Regions from separate parts of the Peribacillus sp. NPDC097284 genome, predicted to be linked through region 2. Evidence: predicted binding sites of a transcription regulator. Region 2 holds the regulator's gene; the other holds the start of a gene.
What was found. The regulator LexA, encoded in region 2, represses DNA repair genes until DNA is damaged. The targets are predictions, from matches to a motif close to CGAACATATGTTCG.
Positions count from the first base shown of each region.

Region 1 (8,006 bases), on a different contig from region 2:
AAAATGTCAGCCGGGTTTATTACTTGCTGAGTGACCAAACCGGAAATGATTGCTTCGGCCATTGATCCAGCCCCGATAAAAGCTATTTTTTTCATTTCACTCACTCCTTTAATGCATACTAGTAACGGTCAGTTTTCCCAAATAAAATAAAAAAGACCCCTCATCCAATAAAGGACGAAAGGTCTGGCTTCCGTGGTACCACCTTTGTTCAACTCCTACAAAATAAAAAGGAAGTTGCACTTGAATCCGCTAACGTGGGATGAACGTCAGTTTTACTGAAGGCTCATAAGGTAGGTTCAATAATAGAGAGGACGGTGAAGCTTTTCAGCACATTTAAGAACTTCACTCTCTTTACGCCATCCATTATTTACTTGGCCTCAATCATAGCCGTGCCGTCTTTAATTACTTGTGATTATGAAGGATGCATGAGTACTCTGTCAATAGTAATATATGCTGAGCCTTAAAATATAGTCGTTAATTATGTGAAAATAATGACAATGTTCAGGATTATATGTAAAATAGTGATTACATACACAGTTTTCTAATAAAATAAGGAAATACCAAATTTTACGGATATATAAGCTTATTTAAATATAATATTAAGGTGGAAATAGACATGGTGAATTGGAATGGGGATATCGCAAAGCTTTCTCTGCCGACGCCGTTTGCAGTGGGCGATGTAAATGTTTACATAGTTAAAGGAGATGCCTTAACTTTAATTGATACGGGGGTTAAAACCGTACAATCAAAAGAGGCACTGAATGCTGGACTTGGGGAATTAGGGCTGCAACTATCTGATATTGAACAAATAATCTTGACGCATCATCATCCAGACCATGCTGGTGCACTCGATTTCTTCGATAAGAAAGTCCCGGTGTATGGTCATAAAAACAATCAGCGGTGGCTGACTCTAAGCGATGAGTTCCTTGACACCCATAATTCTTTCTTTCTAGACTTTGCAGGGAAATTGGGCGTGGCTGAAGAATTGAAACATAGATTGACCCATGACAAAGAAGAAATCCAATTCCTTAGTAAAAGGAACATGCAAGCACATTTGGCTGAGGGTGACGAACTTCCGGGCCTTCCAGGATGGCGAGTGATCGAGACTCCTGGTCATGCGCAAAGCCATGTTTCCTTTTATCGGGAGAGTGACGGCTTAATGATTGCAGGAGACCACTTACTTGCAAGAATTTCGCCTAATCCATTAATGGAGCCACCCTTGATTGTGGGTGGCGTTCGTCAACGGCCATTGCTTCAATACAATGCCTCCCTTCAAAAACTATTAGACTTTCCGATTTCTAAGGTTTATTCAGGACATGGGGGAGAAATTGATGGAGAGAAAGTGTCCGATTTGATTCGATATAGATTTGAACGACAGCATAATCGGGCCATGCAGGTGAAAAGCATGCTCCAAGAAAAACCTTTAACGGGATTTGAAGTGTGTCAGCGTCTCTTCCCAAAAGTTTATCGTCAGGAAGTCGACTTGACACTCTCGGAAACGGTCGGTCAGTTGGATTATCTGGAGGATTTGGGTGAAATCGAATTGGAAATGCAATCGGGTGTCATTTTATATTCAAGTGCGACGACAGTTTCTAAGGGGATAATCTATTGAGTAAATTAAGCAGGAAAGTCATTGTCATTACCGGGGCTTCGGGAGGAATTGGAAAGGAAATTGCGATTCAATCTGCCCGACTTGGGGCAAGACTCGTTCTTTTGGCAAGGAGCCTGGATAAATTGCAGACTCTGAAGGAGAGCCTGACCAGCCAATACGGGGTCGATGTTTTTGTATGGAAGTTGGATGTTTCCGATACAGAACAAGTGGAAAGGGTCTTCGTTGACATCCACGACCAGGTCGGCACCGTGGATGTGTTGGTCAATAATGCCGGGCACGGCACGTTTAAAGAAGTCCTTGATACGGATTTAGAAGAGAGTAAAGGGATGTTTGCTGTCAATGTAATCGGCTTGATGGCCTGTACGAAGTTTGTGCTTCCACATATGAAGCGCAAACAAGCGGGCCACATCATTAATATTGCGTCACAGGCAGGGAAAATTGCAACACCTAAGTCCACACTTTATTCAGCCACTAAATTCGCGGTGCTTGGTTATTCGAATGCTCTCCGGCTTGAATTGATGGAAGACAACATTCATGTGACCACCGTCAATCCTGGGCCAATCGAAACCAACTTTTTTACTATAGCGGATGAATCCGGGACATATATGAAGGGCATTAAGAAATTCATGCTTAAGCCTGAGGATGTAGCAGCCAAAATCGTTGCTGCCATGCTAACTAATAAACGGGAAGTCAATCTGCCCGCCTGGATGAATATGGTGAGTAAGTTTTATACCTTGTTTCCAAGAATCACTGAGACCGTTGGGAAAAAAGCATTTTTTAAAAAATAGATACTTCTAAATATAAGTGAAGATTACTATTTTAATAAGAAATTAAGGGGAGTGTCATCTGACATTCCCTTTTTTTTGAATTTATTTGGATCAACTTTCCATTTTATGTAACCATTTCATTGGTAAATTCGTCTGTTTTATAGGAGGGATTTTGTATGAAGCTCGTTATGGGAAAGTCTTTTATCTTTTTATTCCTTTTTTTCATTCTGGGAAGCTGTCAATCCTTCTCTGAAGAGCAACCCCATAAGTCCATTGGCAAGGGAGAAGAAGGATTCATTACAGATTTAGATGATAAGCGGATTCTGATAAAAGGGACGTATTACAAGGTGAAAAATCATACGTATATACAAGATGAACATGGGGCAAAGCTCAGTTATTCAGACTTGGCAATCGGGATGAAAGTTAAACCATGGTACGGTGGAGAGGTCGAAGAATCATTTCCTTCGAAAGCGGATGCAGAATTGATACGGATTTTAAAGGATGAAGAGAGTCTAGAAGAGCAAAAGGCCGTAACTGCTGCACTTGAGCATGTGACTAAAGCTCCTAGTCAGCGTTTCATGGTTCTTGAAATCATTCATTTTCCTTCCGAGCATGTATACAATATTGAAATGATGAATCGCTCCAACTTGGACGCATCATTTACTGTGACCGTAGACGATTCTACTGAAGAAATCTTATATCTAAAATAATAACAGGGCAGAATCAAATAGATTCTGCCCTGCTTCGTTTTAGTCTTATGTTTTTTTATAAAGTTTTTGCACCCAGGTATTTTGGCGCCCAATAGGAGTTATTCATATCGGTGATGGTAATTCCTTTAGAAGAGGAAGCATGAATGAACTGATTGTTTCCAATGTAGATTCCAGCATGGGAAACACCCGTCTTTCCAGAAGAAGTATCAAAGAATACAAGATCGCCTTTTGATGGCGATGATACTTTCAATCCGGTATTCGCATAAAGCTGGGATGTTGTCCGTGGTAGGGTAATTCCTTGTGATTTTTGGAATACATAATAGATGAACCCCGAACAGTCAAATCCTGCTGGTGTCGTGCCAGCCCATTTGTATGGTGAGCCTATCAATGTTTTTGCATAATTAATCATGCTTGTATTATTGACATTATAAACACCGAGCGCATTGAAGGTATTTCTTCCTGCAATCCCATCGGCAGTCAATCCTTTAGCTTTTTGAAAGTTTTTTACGGCAGTTGTTGAATAGGCTCCGTAGTAAGTAGTCAGTGAACCAGTATATGTGAAATAACCTTTAGTTTTTAATAGGGTTTGTAGTTGTTTGACATCACTATGTGTCATTCCGGGTCTGAGGGTTTGATCTCCAATATTTGCAAACGCCTGAAGTGGGGTCAGCATTAATGCAGAAGCAACAGCAGCTGAGGCAATCCATTTCTTCATGTATCTCATTTCCTCTCTCTATCTCTCTATTCTTCTTTAACAATATTATCCTACAATACCATTGTGACAATCAAACCAGTTTTTGATTACATTTTCATTACAAAAAATAAGTAATAATACTTAGTGAAAAAACATAGAAAACGTTTTTCTTGAATAGTAAAAGGGTTAAAAGCCACGGTTCCCATTTTGGGCAAGATACCAACTAATTATATTTGTGAAAACTAGTTGGATATAATGGATTACTTTTAAAATAAAGGATTTTTATGGGTATTTAAAAGAGTCCCATAAAAAGGTGGAAATTTGTCATGAAACTTCCATTGAATGCGAACGTTTATTCGTTTAGAATGAGGGATATAATATAAAAGCGAACATATATTCTATGTAGGGTGAAGAAAAAATGGATTATAGCATGATGCCGAAACAATCAATTATGTGTATTGATATGAAAAGTTTTTATGCTAGCTGCTCAGCGGTCATGCATGGATTGGATCCGCTCGAATGTTATTTGGCAGTGGTGGGTGATAAGAATAGGGAGGGGAGCATTGTGCTTGCGGCTTCTCCAAAGCTAAAGAAGGAATTCGGTATAAAAACAGGTTCTCGGAAGTTTGAGATACCGAAAGATCCGCGCATTCTAGTCGTTGAACCCAAAATGGCCACTTATTTGAGAGTTTCGACGGAGATTACGCGCTTGTTTCACCGCTATGTTCCAAAAGAAGCGATTCATGTATACAGTGTGGACGAAAGTTTTTTGAAAGTTGATGGAGCGGCTTCTTTATGGGGGGATGCCTGGAATATTGCCAGGAAAATAAAAGATGACATTGAAAGGGAATTACAGATTCCAAGTGCAATCGGGATTGGGCCGAACATGCTGATGGCGAAGCTTTCTCTTGATCTCGAGGCCAAACATACAGGAATAGCTGAGTGGACATATGAAGACGTACCAGCTAAGCTTTGGCCGATTTCTCCGCTTCGTGAAATGTGGGGGATAGGAAGGAGGGTGGAAAAGACCCTTCATGGCATGGGAATATTCACTGTCGGGCAACTTGCCAATTATGACCTTCAATTGCTTGAAGCGAAGTTCGGGATTATGGGCAATCAGCTTTATCATCATGCCTGGGGAATCGATTTGTCAGATCTCGGGGCGCCGATCATCGAGGGGCAGGTCAGCTTTGGTAAAAGTCAGATTTTACTCCGTGATTACAAGGAAGAACACGAGATCAAGCAGGTTATGGTAGAAATTTGTGAGGAAGTCGGAAGAAGGGCTCGTACCCATAGGAAGGCTGGACGGACGATCAGTCTGAGCATTGGTTATAGTAAGGATGAGTTTGGCGGTGGGTTTCATCGCTCCCGTTCGATTGAGGAACCGACAAATATCACAATGGAATTGTATAAAGTCTGTCTTGAACTTTTTCATGAAAACTATCATAAGCAAAAAACGGTTCGTAGCGTTTCGGTCACACTCTCGAATATTGTGGATGATAATGAGATGCAGCTGACTTTATTTGATGCTTCACGGTGGAAAAAGCGGGAATTGAGTTATACCGTTGACCGCATTCGACATAAATATGGTTCAAAATCACTGTTGCGCGCGGTTTCGTATACGAAAGCCGGGACGGCCGTTTATAGAAGCGGATTGCTTGGCGGGCATAAGGCTTGACAAAGTCGTCAGAGGAGGAAAAAAGAATGATTCATGATCGGGGGCGTATCAAATGGACATCCATGATGCTACCGGAGCATGTGAAGATGTTGCGGGATTGGGTGGCGGAGGATAGCCATGAAGCAAGACGCATTCTCGATGAACAGCAGTTTGAAGAAATGAATGCTGTGATGGGGGAAGCGATGGAAGAAGGTAGAGAGGTCACGATTGCCTATTATGACAGAACCCGATACCAGCTTTTAATCGGAAGCATTCATTATTATGATGAATGCTTGCAAAGACTTCATATTATTGACCATTTTCAGCAACCACATTATATTCAACTTTCCCATATAGCGGATGTAAGATTGATGCAATAAGAATGGTGGGATTATCCCCATGGATGCACAAGAGTGCGGGAAAAGGACAGGGGTCCTTTCATCGTTTATAATGGGGGAATGGAACGAATAGGGGGAAATGAGATGTACATTGAATGGACAGATAGAGCAGCCGAAAAACTTTCCGATAAAATACAGGGAAAAGAAGGACATTTACAGTTGAAATATGATACAGATGGCTGTGGTTGCGTAGTAAGTGGCGTGACAGCTCTTTGGCTCGTTGACGAGCTTGAGGAGGATAATCAAAAAGTGGAAACCAATGGAATTCCCCTTTATGTCGAAAAATCTAAAATGATTTTTCTCGATGATATCATGACAATAGACTTTGTGGTCGAAGCAAACTGCTTTCAGCTAAAAAGCCCGAATCAAATCTTGAATCCAAGGATGAGTTACTTTAATAAACTCTAAAAAAAGCAAAGGGAGAATCCCGATAGTCGTGAGATTCTCCCTTTGTCTATTTCAATACAAGCTGTTCGAGAAATTGGTCGATCCGTTCCTCATATTCCTTGGGATTAGCATTATATGATTGTGCGTGAGCCCCGTTTTTTGCGAGGTAAAGTTGTTTTGGTCCTTTTTTTGCTTCATATAATTCAAGTGTCATGGAAGCGGGAATGAAAGTATCAGGTTCACTATGAATGAACAGCACTGGTTTTTCGATAGTACTAATGAAATCTATCGGTGATACTTCGTTCGTCCAATATCCATCACGAAGTTTGATGAACATGCGCCCAAGTGGAAAGATGCTCCAGGTTGGAAAAGGGATTTCCATACCGATTTGATGTTGAATTTGCTTTTCAAAATTGGAAAATGGACAATCGGCAATATAAAAATCTGCTCCATCTTCAAGCATGCCCGCATATAGAAGAAGGGTCACAGCCCCCATGGATTCACCATGAATGCCGAAGAAAAGATCTGAACCTTTACGTTTTTTTAACTCGTCAATCACGGCTTTCAAGTCGAATTTTTCATAATGTCCATAGCTGCTTGTTTTCCCACCGGAGTCTCCATGACGACGGTGATCATAGATGACCGCATTGAATCCACGCTTAAGGAAAATGTTCATGTACTTGATCGAGTTCGTTTTATTTTCTGTCACGCCGTGAGCAATAATGATCCACTTATTCGTAGGATGCGGTTCAATAAACATGCATTTCAAGGAATACCCAGATGGAGAAGGTACCCAGATTTCGCTTTTAGGCAGGGTATCAAAATCCTCTTGAATGAACCGTTTAGCCAAGACTTCACGATCTTTGATGAAATCATCTTCCTTCTTCTTCATGTACATGAGCCGATTAGAAAAATAAATACCGATGCCGACCATATACGTCAAGATGCCGGCAATTGCGAGACCCCATTTTTTCATGGTGAACCTCCTTGTTTTTAGTTTATTTTACCATGTTGAAAAATAAGAAAATACTGTTAAGAAATCGTCACGGGTAAAACCGGAGTCATGGTATAATAATGTATAATGTCAGGGGGTTTTAAGGATGAAAAAGAAACAGCCGCGCAATCAAAATCAAAGTAAAAAGCAAGATAAAGAAGCATCGTCATCATTGAAACTTGGTGATATGCTCAATCAAGATATCATGTCGCAGCTTCGCCAAAAACAAAAAGAATTAAACGATGCGGAACAAGAGAAGAGAGCAGCAGAAGAAGAAAAGAAACGTCAAGAAAGAAAACAGCGTGAGAAAAATAAATCATTCGAAGAGCTGTTGGGTGAAAGTGATCTTAACTGGAAAAACTATAAATGATTTTAATGAAATCGGGATGTTTATTATGACCCGACCAAAAAAACGATAAATGGAAAGCATCTTCGTTGGTACCCATGTACTTATAACGGGGATGTTTTTGTATGAGGAAAATGACATGGAACAAATTAAATTCCTTCGTAATTCTGTTTGGATGGCCGAATCGCTTTATTTTATAAAGCATAACGATTATATTAAAAGTAAGTTTGATAGGTACCCGCTTATCGAATGGACTACTATTAGTTGGTGATGAAATGGAAAAAAGAATAGAATCTGTACTGGAAAATCAACTATGCTTCCTTCTATATGCAAATTCGAGGGAAATGACCAAGAAGTATAAACCACTACTTACCAAACTTAACGTAACGTATCCTCAATATCTCGTTCTGCTTTTACTATGGGAGCAAGACACGCTTACAG
Region 1 covers NZ_JBIWCZ010000001.1:110,844-118,849, reverse strand. The annotation lists gene proC (pyrroline-5-carboxylate reductase) at 1-95, opposite strand, end outside; gene ACIQXU_RS00645 (MBL fold metallo-hydrolase) at 617-1,612, shown strand; gene ACIQXU_RS00640 (SDR family NAD(P)-dependent oxidoreductase) at 1,609-2,400, shown strand; gene ACIQXU_RS00635 (DUF3221 domain-containing protein) at 2,556-3,089, shown strand; gene ACIQXU_RS00630 (C40 family peptidase) at 3,145-3,804, opposite strand; gene ACIQXU_RS00625 (Y-family DNA polymerase) at 4,202-5,461, shown strand; gene ACIQXU_RS00620 (YolD-like family protein) at 5,488-5,820, shown strand; gene ACIQXU_RS00615 (iron-sulfur cluster biosynthesis family protein) at 5,923-6,246, shown strand; gene ACIQXU_RS00610 (alpha/beta hydrolase) at 6,293-7,201, opposite strand; gene ACIQXU_RS00605 (YqkE family protein) at 7,326-7,589, shown strand; gene ACIQXU_RS00600 (MarR family winged helix-turn-helix transcriptional regulator) at 7,841-8,006, shown strand, end outside.
Region 1: ACIQXU_RS00625 (Y-family DNA polymerase) is a predicted target of LexA. The motif match lies at 4,129-4,142, and genes of this name have one in related genera.

Region 2 (8,006 bases):
ATAGCCTAGGATGTAATGGTATTCGTTTGAAGGAGGGCCCCATATGACTTATAAAACGCTATTGCTTACTCTCCTGTTCTCACAGGGGTTATTCTTTGGTGGTCTACCTATTCTTCTTCAACTCTTATTCTATTTGAACCCATGGGTGATCATGGTTGTATGGGTTTGTATTGTAGTCTCTGTGTTGATGATCGTCTTATTGGTCAGGGGGGAAACAATAAAACTACCCCGATTGTATTGGCAGGTAGCGATAAGTGGTTATAGTTTCTCTTTGCTAGTTTTACTTTTCTTCCGACCTGAAGGACAGGAATATTCGTATAATATTATCCCGTTTTCTACAATCAGCCCTTATTTAACTGGTGATTCGAATTGGCTTGTTTCTTTTTATAATCTAAGTGCAAATGTAGGATTATTCATTCCATTTGGATTGTACCTGCTATCCAGAAAGGGAAAAAAGATGACCGGTATTCCAAAATTTTTTATTCCCTTTTTCTCAATATCAATCATAGAAATATGCCAGTATGTTTTTCAAAGAGGAAGTTTGGATATGGATGATCTTATTTTGAACCTTATTGGGGTATATTTGGGATATTTCTTGTATCGTTGGTTCGTGAAAGTGATAGATATTATCCCCGCAAAGCGGAGTACATAATGAAAATCCGGTAGGGTTCAGTAACATACAGTGTTGACGAAAATCAAAAAAAGCCAGCTTGTCCATGATAGGAGAAGCTGGCTTTACATTTGTTAACGTAAGCCTTTCATAAAGCCTTGAATCTTTGGTGATATTGCCAATAGGATAAATCCTAAAATCAATGAAGTGATTCCGATAGCCCCGAAATAGACCATTTCCGTGTCCGCAGAGTAAAATCTTACAATTTGAGCATTTAATGCTTGTGCTGCTGCATTGGCTAAGAACCATAAACTCATCATTTGTGCTGAGAACGCAGATGGAGCAAGTTTAGTGGTTGCTGACATACCAACGGGTGACAAGCAAAGCTCTCCAATTACTACAAGGAAATAACTAAGTACAAGCCATAATGGGCTAACTAATGAACCGGCTCCTCCAAAATAAGAGGGAACCAAAATTACTAGGAATGATAAACCAGCAAAGAATAGGCCAATTGAAAACTTTTGGGGTATAGTTGGCTGACGTTTCCCTAATTTAACCCATAACCATGCGAATAAAGGTGCTAAAGTAATGATGAACAATGGATTTAAAGATTGGAACCATGCTGGTGAAATGTGAAAACCTGCAAATTCTAACTGTGTCCGTTTATCAGCATAATTTGCTAAAATAGTTGAGCCTTGTTCTTGAATGGCCCAAAACATGACCGCTGCTATAAATAAAGGGATATAGGCTAGTAAACGTGAACGCTCAACAGATGTTGTTTTCGGACTACGGTACATCACAATAAAATACATAGTAGGAATTAGAATTCCAAGGATACCAACAAGGCCGATAAAGCTATTAAGTGTTAAGAGACCATTTGAGATAGCGATTGCACAAATGATGGCAATAATTAAAATAGCTAGCCCAATCTTGGTGTAAACAGATTTCTTTTCATTCGGAGCCAAAGGATTGACAGGGGTTATTCCTGCAAGTCCCAGATTTTTTTTCTTTGTAGCCATGAAGACGATTAATCCAATAAACATACCAACGGCTGCAATACCGAATCCAAGGTGGAAATTGTACTTCATTCCAACTGTTCCGACAATAAGCGGAGCAATGAATGCACCCGTGTTTATTCCCATGTAGAATATGCTGAAACCAGAATCTCGACGGTTATCGTCTTCTGCATATAGCTCCCCAACAATACTGGATACATTTGGTTTTAAAAGACCTGTACCTATAACAATTAGTATCATGGAAACGAAGAACATGGAAATGCTGCCCGGTATGGCAAGTGCAATATGACCAAGCATAATCAATATACCGCCGTAAAAAACGGCTTTCGATGTTCCGAAAATCCTATCGGCTAACCAGCCACCAATAATTCCGGACATATATACTAACGATCCATAGATGGATACAATGGCTAGAGATGTTTTTTCATCAAGACCTAATCCACCTTTAGATACCTCATAATACATATAGTATACAAGAATGGCCTTCATACCATAATAGGAGAAGCGCTCCCAAAACTCCGTGAAGAAAAGAGTGAATAGTCCTTTAGGGTTTCCGAAAAAACCTTTTTGAGGAATGCTATCCAAAATTTTCTGTTTATTTATTGATGATGACATACATTCTCCTCCTTTTATTATAGTATAATAACTTTTCTTAGAGCAGTTGTAAAGAATATTTAGTGTATTTTAACAATAGTTCTTAATAAGGTGTGTTTATATCCTTTTTTTGTGAAATACAGGACTATTGAAATAGCATAAATAGGTAATAAGGTATATATTAGGAGTCTAAAATTCGATTAAATCCACTTTGAAATGAAAAAGTACTATTTAGTCTGATATAAATCCATAAAGCGGTAAATTAGAATTTCGAATTGTAAGACCATTCAACTAACTATGGAAATCTGATTTTAAATGAATGTGTAGGAAAAATGATGATGAATAAGGTTGAAATTTTAAAAAATATAGTAGGAAATAGTGTGAAATATTGAAAATAGGAATATTGTCATATCGACAAAAGAAGCTAAAATACTTATTCTGGTATAGAAAGCAATTTAATTGTTTTCTTTTTTACCATGTGGTGCCGCCAGACAATTGCAGTTGTCTGGCGGCATTTATTATTATAACCAAATAATAATTTTCAATCATTCCTACCGGATGGTTTTTTTGTGGTAGGGAAAACGGAAGATCAAAAACACTAAGGGGCTGTCCCAAAAGGGGTAGTTACACTGAAATTGAATAAATGGTAAAAGGCAGAAACGTTGATTTAACAACATTTCTGCCTCTTTATTTTTGCGAAGCTCACGGAATAAGAACTTTTTAGACAGCCCCTTTTATAGTACCTACATAGGTAGAAGTATATAAACTGCCGATATATTCATGGAATGTAGAGCTTAAAGTGATTTTCATAAGTCACAAGTCTGTTCTATTAATAAAAAAATTTCATAAATTTTAGAGAAAGGAGGTGGTTATTTTTGGAGCTAATTTGGATGTTAATTGTTGGTGGAATAATTGGATGGCTGGGAAGTCTGATTTTAGGAAGGGATATGCCGGGTGGAATTATTGGAAATATCATTGCTGGATTTGTTGGAGCATGGCTTGGTACTGCAATATTAGGGCCAATCGGACCTGAGACAGAAGGGTTTTACATTGTGCCTGCGTTACTGGGTGCCATAATTGTTGTGTTTATTGTATCCATTATCATGAGAAATACAAGATGGAGGTAGAAAGCAGAGGGTACAAGATTGAATGAATTTGCCAGAATCACGTGTAGATGGTTTAGAGAAAGCTGATCTATATGTGTCCATTATTGCTTGTAAATGCTGTTCAACAATACTGGACAGTTTTTTTGCGTAATAAAATAAAGGTTTTCGATCGAAGGATCCATCAGTGTTTAATCAATCCGAATGATTATCAGAGTTCCTAAAAGAAACTAAAGCTGTTTTAAGTGCGGCGTAATTACCGATACTGGCGTATCCGTAAAACCATCCCATAAAAATCCCTGTAGTCAAGTGATGCCGATGGCTTATGAATATAGAAAGGATTAAACCAAGACATAAAGCAATAGTGGGTACGTAACTTCGGGGGATAGGAAAGAGAAACTTTATAATTTGGGTCAAAATCATGATAGTTGGAATGGCAATTACAGCATCCCAAAAATTCGTATGTATCGTCGGAAAATCCATAGTAACACCACTTTCAAAAAGAAATGTCTATTGAACTAATTTCACCGGATATAAAAGAATTATACCTTGTTTATTTGACTCGGTTTATTGATCAAAGCTCTTTTGATATTACAATTATATTTAGATTCATCATAACATGTAAGTTAAGTGGCTTAATCTAATCGACTAACATCTCTATTAAAATATTATAGTATTCTTTCTGTCATATACATGGGATGAAATACATAGACTTAAAACAATAAAAAAAAGCGCAATTTGCGCGCTTTTAATGAATTTGCCTATATAGCCCGATCACTCTTCCAAGAATGGTTACATCTCTTAGAATGATAGGTTCCATATTGGAGTTTTCTGGCTGAAGCCGTATGTAATCCGGTTCCTTAAAGAATCGTTTAACGGTGGCTTCATCATCTTCCGTCATGGCCACGACGATATCTCCGTTATTGGCATTGCTTTGTTGTTTTACAATGACATAATCTCCATCATGAATTCCTGCTTCAATCATACTTTCACCCATAATTTCAAGCATGAACACATGATCATCATGTGGAACCATACTTTCAGGAAGAGGGAAGTATTCCTCTATGTTCTCGATGGCAGTTATCGGCATACCTGCGGTTACTTTTCCGAGAAGTGGTACGTTAACTACGTTTGTTTTTGGAATGTTATTAGATTCTTCTATATTTAAAATCTCAATGGCCCTTGGTTTAGTCGGGTCGCGTCTGATTAAGCCTTTGCTTTCCAAACGAGATAAATGTCCATGTACAGTCGAACTTGATGCAAGTCCTACAGCTTCGCCAATCTCTCTAACGGAAGGTGGATAACCTTTTTGACGAACTTCATCTTTTATGAAATCAAGAATATCCTGCTGCCGTTTTGATAGTTTAGTCATATACGCACCTCTTCTCTATAATTCTTTGCTATATTATAGCATGGCTCTACATGCTATACAAACATAAGTTCGAATTTGGTTGTTGACTGAAACAAACGTTCGTATTATAATTCAATCATCAACTAAAAACGAACGTACATTCGCTATGGAGGGATATTAATGAAGACATTTTGCAAAAAAAATATTTATACGATTCTATTAGCAGGATTTGTATTTATCTTGTCTATTTTATTCTCTTTCACATTAGATAGTAATCAAAATAGGGATTTCCTTTCGATTGAAATTAACGAAGGTGATACTATATGGGAGATTTCAGAAGAATATGGTCAAACCGAATTGACAAAAAAAGAATTCATTGGTTGGATAGAAGAGTATAACGGTGTAAGGGCGGATACTATTAAGGCAGGTCAAATCATTGTCATACCAGTTGAAAGTGAAAAAGTAGTCCAAAGTTTGGCTAGTAAGCAGTAAAGGTAGGTTCATATGAAAGCAGTCATCTATTGTCGGGTAAGTACAGAAAAAGAAACACAGGAAACCTCGCTAGCTAGGCAGGAAGAGGAATTAGTGAAGTTAGCAGAACATAATGACATGGAAGTCGTTTCAATAATAAGAGAGCAGGCAAGTGGTTACGAACTGAACCGTGACGGGATATTTGACATGCTTGATCTTTTTAAGACAAAAGAAGCGGATGTTCTCTTGATTCAAGATGAAACTAGGTTGGGAAGAGGAAATGCTAAAATTGCCTTGTTTCATGTTGTACTTAAAGAAGGAGTGAAGATTTTCACACTTTCTCATGATGGTGAGTTAGAGTTATCGGACTCTGATGCCATGGTTATCCAAATTGTTGGTATTGTAGAAGAATATCAACGTAAACTACATAACCTGAAAATTAAACGTGGTATGCTTAGGGCCGTTGAAAATGGCTACCGGCCCCAGAAAAACCTGAAGAACCAAAGAAACTCCACTGGTAGGGATCGTAAAGAAGTACCCATAGAAGAAATTGTGAAACTGCGTTCGAATGGATTAACTTTTGCGGAGATTGCGGCAACACTGAGAGGCTTTGGCTATGAAGTGTCAAAAGCAACGGTACACCGCAGATTCTTGGAATACCAGCAAGGTACACCGGAGAATCAATCATAGAACTTGTAATTTCACTTTTTTTTTAATACCATGTCAATATCCGTATATATAAAGGAGAAAAATTATGCTATCAAAAGAAAAAATGGCTCGTATCAATGAACTTTCTAAAAAAGCTAAGGGAGAGGGCTTAACTGTAGAAGAGGCGAAAGAGCAAACTTCCTTACGAAGTGAGTATTTGGAGACATTTAGACGTTCAATGGCTGATACGCTAGAAAATGTTAAAGTTATCGATCCAGAAGGTAATGATGTCACGCCTCAAAAAATAAAAAATATTAAAGAAAAAAAAGGTTTACATTAACCAATAAGGACTGATGATGGCCCCATCATTAGGATTACTCATGAGGAATGTAAAGTGAAAAAAGAGAATGCATCGATGTATGTATTCTCTTTTTTTGGTTTAACCTAACCTTGGTAAATCCTTAATTAGTAGAAAATTGAATTAGCTGTGCAAGAAATGGTTATTTTAGTTGTGATATTAAGTTAGTCAATATAATATAAAGAGGTACACTACAGGAAGGGATGTTTTACACATGTTAGATAAATTAGATGCACTTTCTATTAATACAATTCGTACATTATCGATCGATGCAATTGAAAAGGCTAATTCAGGTCATCCAGGCATGCCTATGGGTGCAGCTCCCATGGCATATAAGCTGTGGACTGATTATATGAATCATAACCCGAAAAATCCTGATTGGTTTAATAGAGACCGTTTTGTTTTATCGGCAGGACATGGTTCCATGCTATTATACAGTCTCCTGCATTTATCAGGTTACGGCTTGACAATGGATGACTTAAAGGGTTTCCGTCAATGGGGAAGTAAAACTCCTGGGCATCCTGAATACGGACATACTGCTGGTGTAGATGCCACTACTGGACCACTTGGCCAAGGGATTGCAATGGCTGTAGGTATGGCAATGGCAGAACGTCACTTGGCTGAAAGCTACAATCGTGATTCTTATAATGTGGTTGATCATTATACATATAGTATTTGTGGGGATGGAGACTTAATGGAAGGCGTTTCAGCTGAAGCTGCTTCTTTAGCAGGCCATCTTCAGCTAGGAAGACTTGTCGTTTTATATGATTCAAACGATATTTCTCTTGACGGAGATCTTAGCCAATCATTCAGTGAAAGTGTAGCAGACCGTTTTAAATCATACGGCTGGCAGTATCTGAGAGTGGAAGACGGCAACGATTTACAACAAATCGCAAAAGCCATTGAAGAAGCAAAGACTGATGAAGCTCGTCCAACCTTAATCGAAGTGAAGACAGTGATTGGTTATGGTTCTCCTAACCGCTCTGGTAAGTCTGCTGCTCACGGTGCTCCCCTTGGTGCTGATGAAATGAAGTTGACAAAAGAAGCTTACAAATGGACATTCGAAGAAGACTTTTATGTTCCGGATGAAGTATATGCACACTTTAATGAAGCTTGTGTAGAAGCTGGAAATAAAAAAGAACAAGAATGGAATGAACTATTTAATAAATATAAAGAAGCGTACCCTGAGCTCGCAGAACAGCTGGAGCTTTCTATAAAAGGTGAACTACCTGCAGACTGGGATCAAGAAATTCCAGTTTATGAAGAAGGCAAGACATTGGCTTCGCGTGCTTCCAGTGGAGAAGTATTGAATGCATTAGCGAAAAAACTACCTAGCCTTATTGGAGGTTCAGCCGATTTAGCAGGTTCAAATAATACATCCATCAAAGGTGCTACAGATCTATTGCCTGGAAATTATAGTGGACGTAATATATGGTTTGGTGTACGTGAATTCGCTATGGGAGCAGCATTGAACGGGATGACGCTACATGGTGGCATCAAGGTTTACGGTGGAACATTCTTCGTATTCTCTGATTATCTACGTCCATCGATCCGAATGGCTGCCTTAATGGGACTTCCTGTAACATATGTATTCACTCACGACAGTATCGCTGTTGGTGAAGACGGACCGACACATGAGCCTATTGAACAATTAGCCTCATTACGTGCCATGCCTAATCTTGGTGTGATTCGTCCAGCTGATGGTAATGAAGTTGCAGCAGCTTGGAAGGTCGCTATTGAGTCTAAAGATAAACCAACGGCACTTGTGTTAACACGACAAGGGTTACCGACAATCAAAAACACATCAGAAACTGCTTATGAAGGTGTGTTAAAAGGTGCGTATGTTATATCAGAC
Region 2 covers NZ_JBIWCZ010000010.1:85,851-93,856, forward strand. The annotation lists gene ACIQXU_RS16565 (VanZ family protein) at 44-652, shown strand; gene ACIQXU_RS16570 (peptide MFS transporter) at 745-2,241, opposite strand; gene ACIQXU_RS16575 (GlsB/YeaQ/YmgE family stress response membrane protein) at 3,111-3,347, shown strand; gene ACIQXU_RS16580 (hypothetical protein) at 3,519-3,806, opposite strand; gene lexA (transcriptional repressor LexA) at 4,072-4,695, opposite strand; gene yneA (cell division suppressor protein YneA) at 4,855-5,166, shown strand; gene ACIQXU_RS16595 (YneB family resolvase-like protein) at 5,179-5,835, shown strand; gene ACIQXU_RS16600 (DUF896 domain-containing protein) at 5,900-6,133, shown strand; gene tkt (transketolase) at 6,366-8,006, shown strand, end outside.